One region of the Streptomyces sp. NPDC044984 genome, then DNA from elsewhere that is predicted to be linked to it. Evidence: riboswitches for the same ligand, from Rfam matches in the RefSeq annotation. Region 1 holds a riboswitch; the other holds the start of a gene.
The links. A riboswitch is a leader RNA that binds a small molecule or an ion and turns the genes downstream of it on or off. The one in region 1 is predicted to bind S-adenosylmethionine.
Positions count from the first base shown of each region.

Region 2: linked by a shared signal. The riboswitch ahead of AB0A94_RS14125 (aminotransferase class V-fold PLP-dependent enzyme) and the one ahead of thrC (threonine synthase) in region 1 are both predicted to bind S-adenosylmethionine.

Region 1 is NZ_JBEZBE010000021.1:19,808-24,214, reverse strand. Features, by position in the region: gene AB0A94_RS22800 (trehalose-6-phosphate synthase) at 1-408, opposite strand, end outside; gene AB0A94_RS22795 (glucosyl-3-phosphoglycerate synthase) at 468-1,412, opposite strand; SAM riboswitch class I at 1,553-1,700, shown strand; gene thrC (threonine synthase) at 1,718-3,016, shown strand; gene AB0A94_RS22785 (MoaD/ThiS family protein) at 3,137-3,412, shown strand; gene AB0A94_RS22780 (cold-shock protein) at 3,842-4,045, shown strand; gene groL (chaperonin GroEL) at 4,371-4,407, shown strand, end outside.
Region 2 is NZ_JBEZBE010000011.1:6,811-11,217, reverse strand. Features, by position in the region: gene AB0A94_RS14130 (glycerate kinase) at 1-884, shown strand, start outside; gene AB0A94_RS14125 (aminotransferase class V-fold PLP-dependent enzyme) at 957-2,336, opposite strand; SAM riboswitch class IV at 2,498-2,614, opposite strand; gene trpD (anthranilate phosphoribosyltransferase) at 2,691-3,755, opposite strand; gene AB0A94_RS14115 (cytochrome bc complex cytochrome b subunit) at 3,910-4,407, opposite strand, start outside.

The sequences.
Region 1 (4,407 bases):
CGCCTCGGCGAACGCCCGGTTGTAGGCCTCGTACGACGCCCACTGCCGGCGGAACTCCGCGTCGAAGACCGGCTCCAGCGGCGTCTGGTACAGCATGTGGTGCACGAACCACAGCACCGAGTTGGCGATCCCGTTGTACGCGTCCGCGTGCACGTCCGCCGGGATGTCCAGCATCCGCACGCCGTCCTCGCCGACTCCGCGCCGCACCGCCTCGCGGTCGCCGTCGGACAGCGCCGAGCACACCCACAGCGCCCCGGCGTCCGGCCCGATCGCCGACAGCCCGGACACCAGCCCGCCACCGCCCCGCCCGGTCCGCAGCGAACCGTCGTCCTCCACCGTGTACGAGACGGGCCCGCGATTCGACGCGACCAGCACCTGAGCACCCTGAGCAGCCTGCGTGACAGCCATAGACGTCAACCTAGCCCGGCCCCGGAGACCTCAAACGCACCTGATCGGCCGTATACGGGTCAGGCCACCCGCCGCGCCTGGTACTCCGCGATCTCCGCCATCGGGGGCCGCTCCTCCGTGTCGACGGAGTACGTACGGGGCTCGAAGTTGTCGCCCGCCCGCTCGAACTGGGTGAGGGACGGCCGGATCAGATGGCCGCGGGCCAGGCGGAGCTGGGCGGTGCGGTAGATCGCGGCGGCCATCCGGCCGAGGGCCTGGCCGTCCTGGTGGCGGTGGATGCGGACGCCGACGTCGACCTGGGCCAGGGCGTCCAGGCCCGCCAGGTGCAGGGCGTCGACCAGCATGCCGAGCTCGACGCCGTACCCGACCGGGAACGGGAGCTGTTCGAGGAGGGTGCGGCGGGCCGCGTACTCGCCGCCGAGCGGCTGGACGAAGCCGGCCAGCTGGGGCCAGTGCATGTTCAGCAGCGGACGGGCCATCAGCTCGGTGACCCGGCCGCCCTGACCGGCCGCGGCGCCGAGCGGGCGGTCGTACATGGCCTTGACCAGCTGCACGTCCGGCTCGGTGAGCAGCGGGCCGACGATGCCGGAGACGAAGTCGGAGGAGAACTCCCGCAGGTCCGCGTCGACGAAGCACACGATGTCGCCGCGGGTGACCAGCAGGGAGCGCCACAGCACCTCGCCCTTGCCGGGCACCGCCGGTATCCGGGGCAGGATCGCGTCCCGGTGCACCACGCGCGCGCCCGCCGCCGCCGCCACCTCGGCCGTGCGGTCGGTCGAGCCCGAGTCGACCACCACCACCTCGTCGACCAGGGGGACCTGGAGCACCAGGTCGTGCCGGATCACCGACACGATGTCGCCGACCGTCGCCTCCTCGTCGAGCGCGGGCAGCACCACGCTCACCGTCTGCCCCGTGGCACGCTTCGCCGCCAGGATCCGGTGGAGCGGGCGGTCGGCCACGGACCAGGAGCGGTCGACCAGCCAGCGCTCGACTTCTTCCAGCACGGTCCCGGGCTCCTCACTGGCCTGTGATCCATCTCGCGGTTCGGACGACTATCTCAACCATGCAGGCCTTCGGTTACAGTCTTGAACAACGCCGATGACCACCGCATGCCGGGGTCACCGCGCGGACGACAACTGAACACCGCTCATCCAGAGGGGCAGAGGGACACGGCCCGATGAAGCCCCGGCAACCCTCCAGTCGGTTCTTGTCACACGGACGTGGCGAGGCTCCCGGCTAGGGAAGGTGCCAAATCCGTCTCACGGCGAGGTGCGTCGTGAGGAAGATGAGGAGAAAGGGCCTCGCCTCCATGGCTGTGCAGACCGTTGCAAGCACCACCGAATCCGCCGCCGCGAACTCCGTCGACCTGGGCCCCGCCGCCGCGCTCTCCTGCCGCGAATGCGGACACCGGGTCCCCCTCGGCCCCGTCTTCGCCTGCGAGGAGTGTTTCGGCCCGCTGGAGATCGCGTACGACTTCTCGGCCCACGACACCGAGGAGCTCCGCAAGCGGATCGAGGCGGGACCCGCGAACATCTGGCGCTACGCGCCGCTGCTGCCCGTCCCGGCGGACGTGGCGACCAAGCCGAACCTGAACCCCGGCTGGACCAAGCTCGTCCAGGCCGACAACCTCGCGCGTGAGCTGGGCGTCGACGCCGGCAAGCTGTTCGTCAAGGACGACTCCGGCAACCCGACGCACTCCTTCAAGGACCGCGTCGTCGCCCAGGCCATCGAGGCCGCCCGCGCCTTCGGCTTCACCACCCTCTCCTGCTCCTCCACCGGCAACCTCGCCGGCGCGGTGGGCGCCGCCGCGGCCCGTGCCGGGTTCCGGTCCTGCGTGTTCATCCCGCACGACCTGGAGCAGGGCAAGGTCGTCATGGCCGCCGTCTACGGCGGTGAGCTCGTCGGCATCGAGGGCAACTACGACGACGTGAACCGCTTCTGCTCCGAGCTGATCGGCGACCCGGCCGGCGAGGGCTGGGGCTTCGTCAACGTCAACCTGCGGCCGTACTACGCGGAGGGGTCGAAGACCCTCGCGTACGAGATCTGCGAGCAGCTCGGCTGGCGGCTCCCGGACCAGATCGTCGTCCCGATCGCGTCCGGCTCGCAGCTCACGAAGATCGACAAGGGGCTGCAGGAGCTGATCGGGCTCGGGCTGGTCGAGGACAGGCCGTACAAGATCTTCGGTGCGCAGGCCGAGGGGTGCTCGCCGGTGTCCACCGCGTACAAGGCGGGGCACGACGTCGTACGTCCGCAGAAGCCGGACACGATCGCCAAGTCGCTGGCGATCGGGAACCCGGCGGACGGTCCGTACGTCCTGGACATCGCCCGTCGGACGGGCGGGGCGGTGGAGGACGTCACGGACGAGCAGATCGTCGACGCGATCAAGCTGCTGGCGCGCACCGAGGGGATCTTCGCGGAGACCGCGGGGGGTGTCACGGTCGGCGTGACCAGGAAGCTGCTGGAGAGCGGGGTGCTCGACCCGTCCTTGACCACCGTCGTGCTCAACACGGGTGACGGCCTGAAGACGCTGGACGCGGTGGCGGGGACGGGGCTCACGGCGACGATCCGTCCCAGCCTGGAGTCGTTCCGTGAGGCCGGGCTCGCTTGAGGACTGCTTCACCGTTCTCGTCCGCGGGCCGGTGGGGGCTGATCGCGCTCACGCGGCGGCAGCCGCATGCCGAACACAGTCCCGCGCCCCTGAGCAAGTCACCTGACCGGAGGTTTTGAAGTGAGCGTTACCGTGCGTATCCCGACCATTCTGCGTACCTACACCGGTGGGCAGGCCGAGGTGAGCGCCGAAGGGGCCACCCTCGCCGAGGTCATCTCGGACCTGGAGAAGAACCACACCGGGATCGCCGCCCGGGTGCTGGACGACCAGGGCAAGCTGCGGCGGTTCGTGAACGTCTACGTCAACGACGACGACGTGCGGTTCGAGCAGGGGCTCGAGACGGCCACCCCGGACGGGGCCGGCGTGTCGATCATTCCGGCGGTGGCCGGAGGCTGATCATTACCTTCGGTAATGACGGTTACCGAGTGTTTGGCTCATTGCCCCCTCCGTGAGAGAAGCGGAGGGGGCAATTCCATGGGATTGAGCGCGGTAGAGTTGGGGAACGCGCTCCCGGTCCACTGATCGGAAACACTGAATTCCTGCCGCAGGCCGACTGGATGCAGCCAAAGTGTCGGCACCTTCTGCGGCATTTGTGGCCTTTGTGTGGCCCGACTTGCCCTGGATTCAGGCGAATTCTCGCCACATTCCGGACCGGCGTCGTCCAGATTTCTCGTCCGACTGACCTGTTGCAGACGGCAGTTGGACAGATACATTCAGCCGCGGTCGACGCGTTCCGGCGCACGCCCCCAACCATTGGGGGGTGAGGTCTGACCCGGATCCGCGAAGTGCGGATCCGTGCAAGGGCCAGTAATAGGGGAGTTAGGCATGGCTCAGGGCACCGTCAAGTGGTTCAACGCGGAGAAGGGGTACGGCTTCATCGCGGTCGACGGTGGTGCGGATGTTTTCGTCCACTACAGCGCGATCCAGATGGACGGCTACCGCACCCTCGAAGAAGGCCAGCGGGTCGAGTTCGAGATCTCGCAGGGTCAGAAGGGCCCGCAGGCCGACATGGTTCGTCTCAGCGCCTGAACGCGCCATCAGCCGCAAGCATCTTCTGCCGACGAAGGGCCCGCACCCCCCGGGGTGCGGGCCCTTCGCCGTGCCCGGGGACGGCGCGCGGCGGTGTTCGCGTGCGGCTGAGCGCCCCCGCGACTCCCCGAAGGCGCTTGCACTCGCATGGGTCGAGTGCTAATCATTGCGTTAGCACTCTGAAGGTGAGAGTGACAACGAAGGACCGGGTCGGTGAGGCCCGCGGGCCGTGTGGGGCAAGGAACCACGGGGTCGGCGAGCCGTCCGTCGCGGGCGCGGGCGCGGTCCGAAGGAATCACCCCCAGTCCTGGAGGGACCACTTCACATGGCCAAGATCATCGCGTTCGACGAGGAGGCGCGGC
Region 2 (4,407 bases), on a different contig from region 1:
CGGCGGTCGCCGGCCTCTCCCTCGTCCCCCGCACCCGGCGCGACCCGGGCGCCACCACCACGTACGGCGTCGGGGAACTGATCCGCGCCGCCCTCGACCAGGGCGTGCGGCGGATCCTGGTGGGCTGCGGCGACTCGGGCACCTCCGACGGCGGCGCGGGCGCGCTCCAGGCGCTCGGCGCCCGGCTGCTGGACGCAGACGGACTTGAACTGGAGCCCGGCGGGAGCGAGTTGACGCGCCTGGCCCGCATCGACCCGGCCGGCCTCGATCCCCGCCTCGCCGACGTGGAACTCCTCGTCGCCTGCAACCCCTTCAACGTGCTGTGCGGGGAGCGGGGCGTGGCCCGGGTGTTCGGCCCGCAGAAGGGGGCGACCCCGGAGCAGGTCGAGGAGCTGTCGGCGGCGCTGGAGAACTGGGCGCGGGTGCTGACCCGCGATCTCGCCGTCACCGGCGCCGATCTGCGCCTCGGCCGCGGTACGGGCGCCTCCGGCGGACTGGGCGCCGGGCTCGCCGCCCTGGGCGGGTCCCTCCTGCCCCGCTTCCAGGTCCTGCTGGACCACCTCGACCTGGACGCCCGGCTGGCCCGCGCCGATCTGGTCGTCACCGCGGAGGGCGCCCTGGACCACCAGACGCCGCGCGGCAAGGTCCCGGCGGAGGTGGCGCGCCGCGCCAAGCTGTCCGGGAGGCCGGTGCTGGCGCTGGCGGGGACGCTCGGGGAGGGGGCGGGGGAGGTGCCGGGCGTGGACGCCTGCCACGGCATCCTGCCCGCGCCGATGGCCCTGGCGGAGGCGCTGGTCCGGGGCGCGGAGCTGCTCACCGACGCGACGGAGCGCGCGCTGCGCATGATCGTGCTGGGCACGCGGCTGCCGGTGCCCGCCCATTAGTTTCTCGCCCCCGCCGCCCCTTCCCGAACCTGGGGCTCCGCCCCGGACCCCGCTCCTCAAACGCCGGAGGGGCTAGCTTTCAGCCCCTCGGGCGGAGGTGTCCGGGACGCAGCGGCCGTCCACCGTCCGGTAGTTCCAGCGAGCGCCGTCCCGCACCAGCTCCCGCACCGCCCGCACGAACCGCTCCACGTGCTCGTCCGGCGTACCCGCGCCGAAGCTCACCCGGATCGCGTTGAGCGCCTTCTCCCCGGGCTCCGCCTCGGGGGCGCCGCACTCGCCCTGGTCCCCCGCGTCGCCGCCGAGCAGCGTGCGCACCAGCGGGTGCGCGCAGAACAGCCCGTCCCGTACGCCGATGCCGTACTCGGCGGAGAGCGCGGCGGCGAAGTGGGAGCTGTTCCAGCCCTCGACGACGAAGGAGAGCACACCGACGCGCGGGGCGTCGTCCCCGAACAGGGACAGGAAGCGCACCTCGGGCACGTCCGCGAGTCCTTCGCGCACCGCGCCGATCAGCTCCTCCTCGCGGGCGACCAGCGCGTCGAACCCGGCCTCGGTGAGCGCCGTGCAGGCGGAGGCGATGGCGTACGCGCCGATGACGTTGGGCGACCCGGCCTCGTGCCGGGCGGCGCCGTCGTGCCACTCCACGTCCACTCCCCCGTCCGCGCGCCGGGTGACCTTGCGGCTGGCGCCGCCGCCCGCGAGGTACGGCTCGGCCTCCCGGAGCCAGTCGGCGCGGCCGGCCAGCACGCCGGAGCCGAAGGGGGCGTACAGCTTGTGCCCGGAGAAGGCGACCCAGTCGACGTCCAGGTCACGGACGCTCACCGGGTGGTGCGGGGCGAGCTGGGCGGCGTCCAGGACGATCCGGGCACCGTGCGCGTGCGCGGCGGCGGCCAGTTCCCGTACGGGCCACAGCTCGCCGGTGACGTTGGAGGCGCCGGTGACGCAGACCAGGGCGGGGCCGTGGGGGTCACGGTCGGCGAGGGCCCGCTCCAGGGTCTCGACCGCCTGCCGCGGGCTGCGCGGAGCGTCCAGGCAGGTGACGCGCGCACCGCGCCAGGGCAGCAGGGAGGCGTGGTGCTCGGTCTCGAAGACGAAGACCTCGCAGCCGTCGGGGAGCGCGGTGGCGAGCAGGTTGAGGGAGTCGGTGGTGGAGCGGGTGAACACCACCTGGTCCCCGGTACGGCAGCCGAGGAACCCGGCGACGGTCCGGCGGGCGTTCTCGAACAGGTCGGTGGAGAGCTGGGAGAGGTATCCGGCGCCCCGGTGGACGCTGCCGTAGTACGGCGCGTACGCGGCCACGTCGTCCCACACCCGCTGGAGGGCGGGGGCGCTGGCGGCGTAGTCGAGGGCGGCGTAGGTGACCTCGCCGCCGGTGACGAGGGGGACGGTGACGTCCCGGCCGAGGACGGGCAGGGGGGCGCGGACGGACGGGTCGGCGGCGGTGGGGACGGACATGACACAACTCCCGGTGAGGCAGGCGGAATCCCCGCGCGAGCGTGCGTCGCTCGAGCGCGGAGGAAAGGAAAGGGGACGTGCGGAGGCGGGGCTCGGCAGCCCTAGCGCATTCGCTTGCTCACGGAAGACTCCTCGACGACCAGGACCCCTGGTGTGCGAGGGGTCCGCGCTTGCCGTGGGCCTTGCTGCTCACGGCCTGGTCTTCACCCGGGGCACCCCGCCACGGACGGAGGGTTGCCGGACAGCCGGCCGGGGCCTGATGGCTGTCACTCATGACCTGGACAGGAAAGTACGTGAAGTGATCGACGTCCCGCAACCCGTGTCCGGATCGCGGGACGTCCCACCGCCCGGCGGCTACGCGTTGCTGACGGCCACCCAGCGCTCCAGGACCCGCTTGGCGGCCCCCGAGTCGATCGCCTCGGCCGCCTTCGCCATACCGGCGCGGATCTGCTCCGTCAGGGTGCCGCCGCCCGGCTCCAGGGCCACCAGCGCCGCCGCCGAGTTCAGCAGCACCGCGTCCCGCACGGGGCCCGGTTCGCCGTCGAGGAGCCGGCGGGCGACCTCGGCGTTGTAGGAGGCGTCGGCGCCGCGGAGGGCCTCCACGGGCACCAGGTCGATGCCCACGTCGCGCGGGTCGAAGGTCTCCTCGTCGACCTTGCCGTCGCGGACCACCCACACCCTGGAGGTGGCGGTGGTGGTCAGCTCGTCGAGTCCGTCGTCGCCGCGGAACACCAGCGTGGAGTTGCCGCGCTCGGCGAGGACCCCGGCCATGATGGGCGCCATCCGGAGGTCGGCGACGCCGACCGCCTGCGCCTTGACCCGCGCCGGATTGGCCAGCGGGCCGAGGAAGTTGAACACCGTGCGGATGCCGAGCTGGCCGCGCGCGGCGGCCACGTGGCGCAGCGCCGGGTGGAACTTCACCGCGAAGCAGAAGGTGATCCCGGCCTCCTCGGCGACCTCGGCGACCCGTCGCGGGGTCAGCTCCAGGTTGACGCCGAGCTTCTCCAGGACGTCGGAGGCGCCGGACGCGGAGGAGGCGGCCCGGTTGCCGTGCTTGACGACCTTCGCGCCGGTGCCGGCCACGACGATCGAGGACATCGTGGAGATGTTCACCGTCTTGGCGCCGTCCCCGCCGGTGCCGACGATGTCGACGGTCTCGCCCGGCACCTCGATCACGTTGGCGTGGTCGTACAGCGCCCGCACGCAGCCGGTGATCTCCTCGACGGTCTCGCCCTTGGCCCGCAGGGACACCGCGAAGCCGGCGATCTGCGCGTCGGTCGCCTCGCCGCGCATGATCAGGTCCATCGCCCAGGCGGTGTCGTCGGCGGACAGGTTCCGTCCGTCCAGCAGTCCGTTCAGCAGGGCGGGCCAGGAGCGGCCCGCCGCGGTGTCGCCTCCAGCGGGGGTCACAGCGCTCATGGCCGCTCCTGATGGTCGTAGAAGGATCGCGGGGACCAGAGGGGCCCCGGGCTCCACCCTATCGAGGTCCGTGGACGGCGAAGGGCCCCCGTCCGCAGAACGGACGGGGGCCCTTCGCCGTCGTGTGGCGACTGGGGTGAGGTGCCGGAGGCGATCAGTGGTGGCCGTGGCCGCTCGTGATCTCCTTGTACTCCTCGACGGTCGGCTTCGGGATCTGGGCGTCCTCGCCGTAGTAGCCCTTGCTCAGCTTGGCGCGCAGCTTCTCGGTCGCCTTCACCTTGCGCCGGACACCGTTCTCGTCGACCTCGGGGCCGATCTCGTGCGGCTTGTACTGCTCGTGCGCGGTGAGGGTGTACATCTGCTCCTGGCTGAGCGGCTCGTGCACCTCGATGAACTCACCGTGCGGCAGGCGCTTGATGATGCCCGACTCGCGGCCGTGCAGCACCTTGTCCTTGTCCCGGCGCTGCAGGCCGAGGCAGATCCGCTTGGTGACGACGAACGCGATGACCGGTCCCACGAAGAAGCCGATGCGGACGAACCAGGTGACCGCGTTGATCGAGAGGTGGAAGTGGGTGGCGAAGATGTCGTTGCCACCGCCGATCAGCATGATCATGTACGCCGTGACCCAGGCGACGCCGAAGGCCGTACGGGT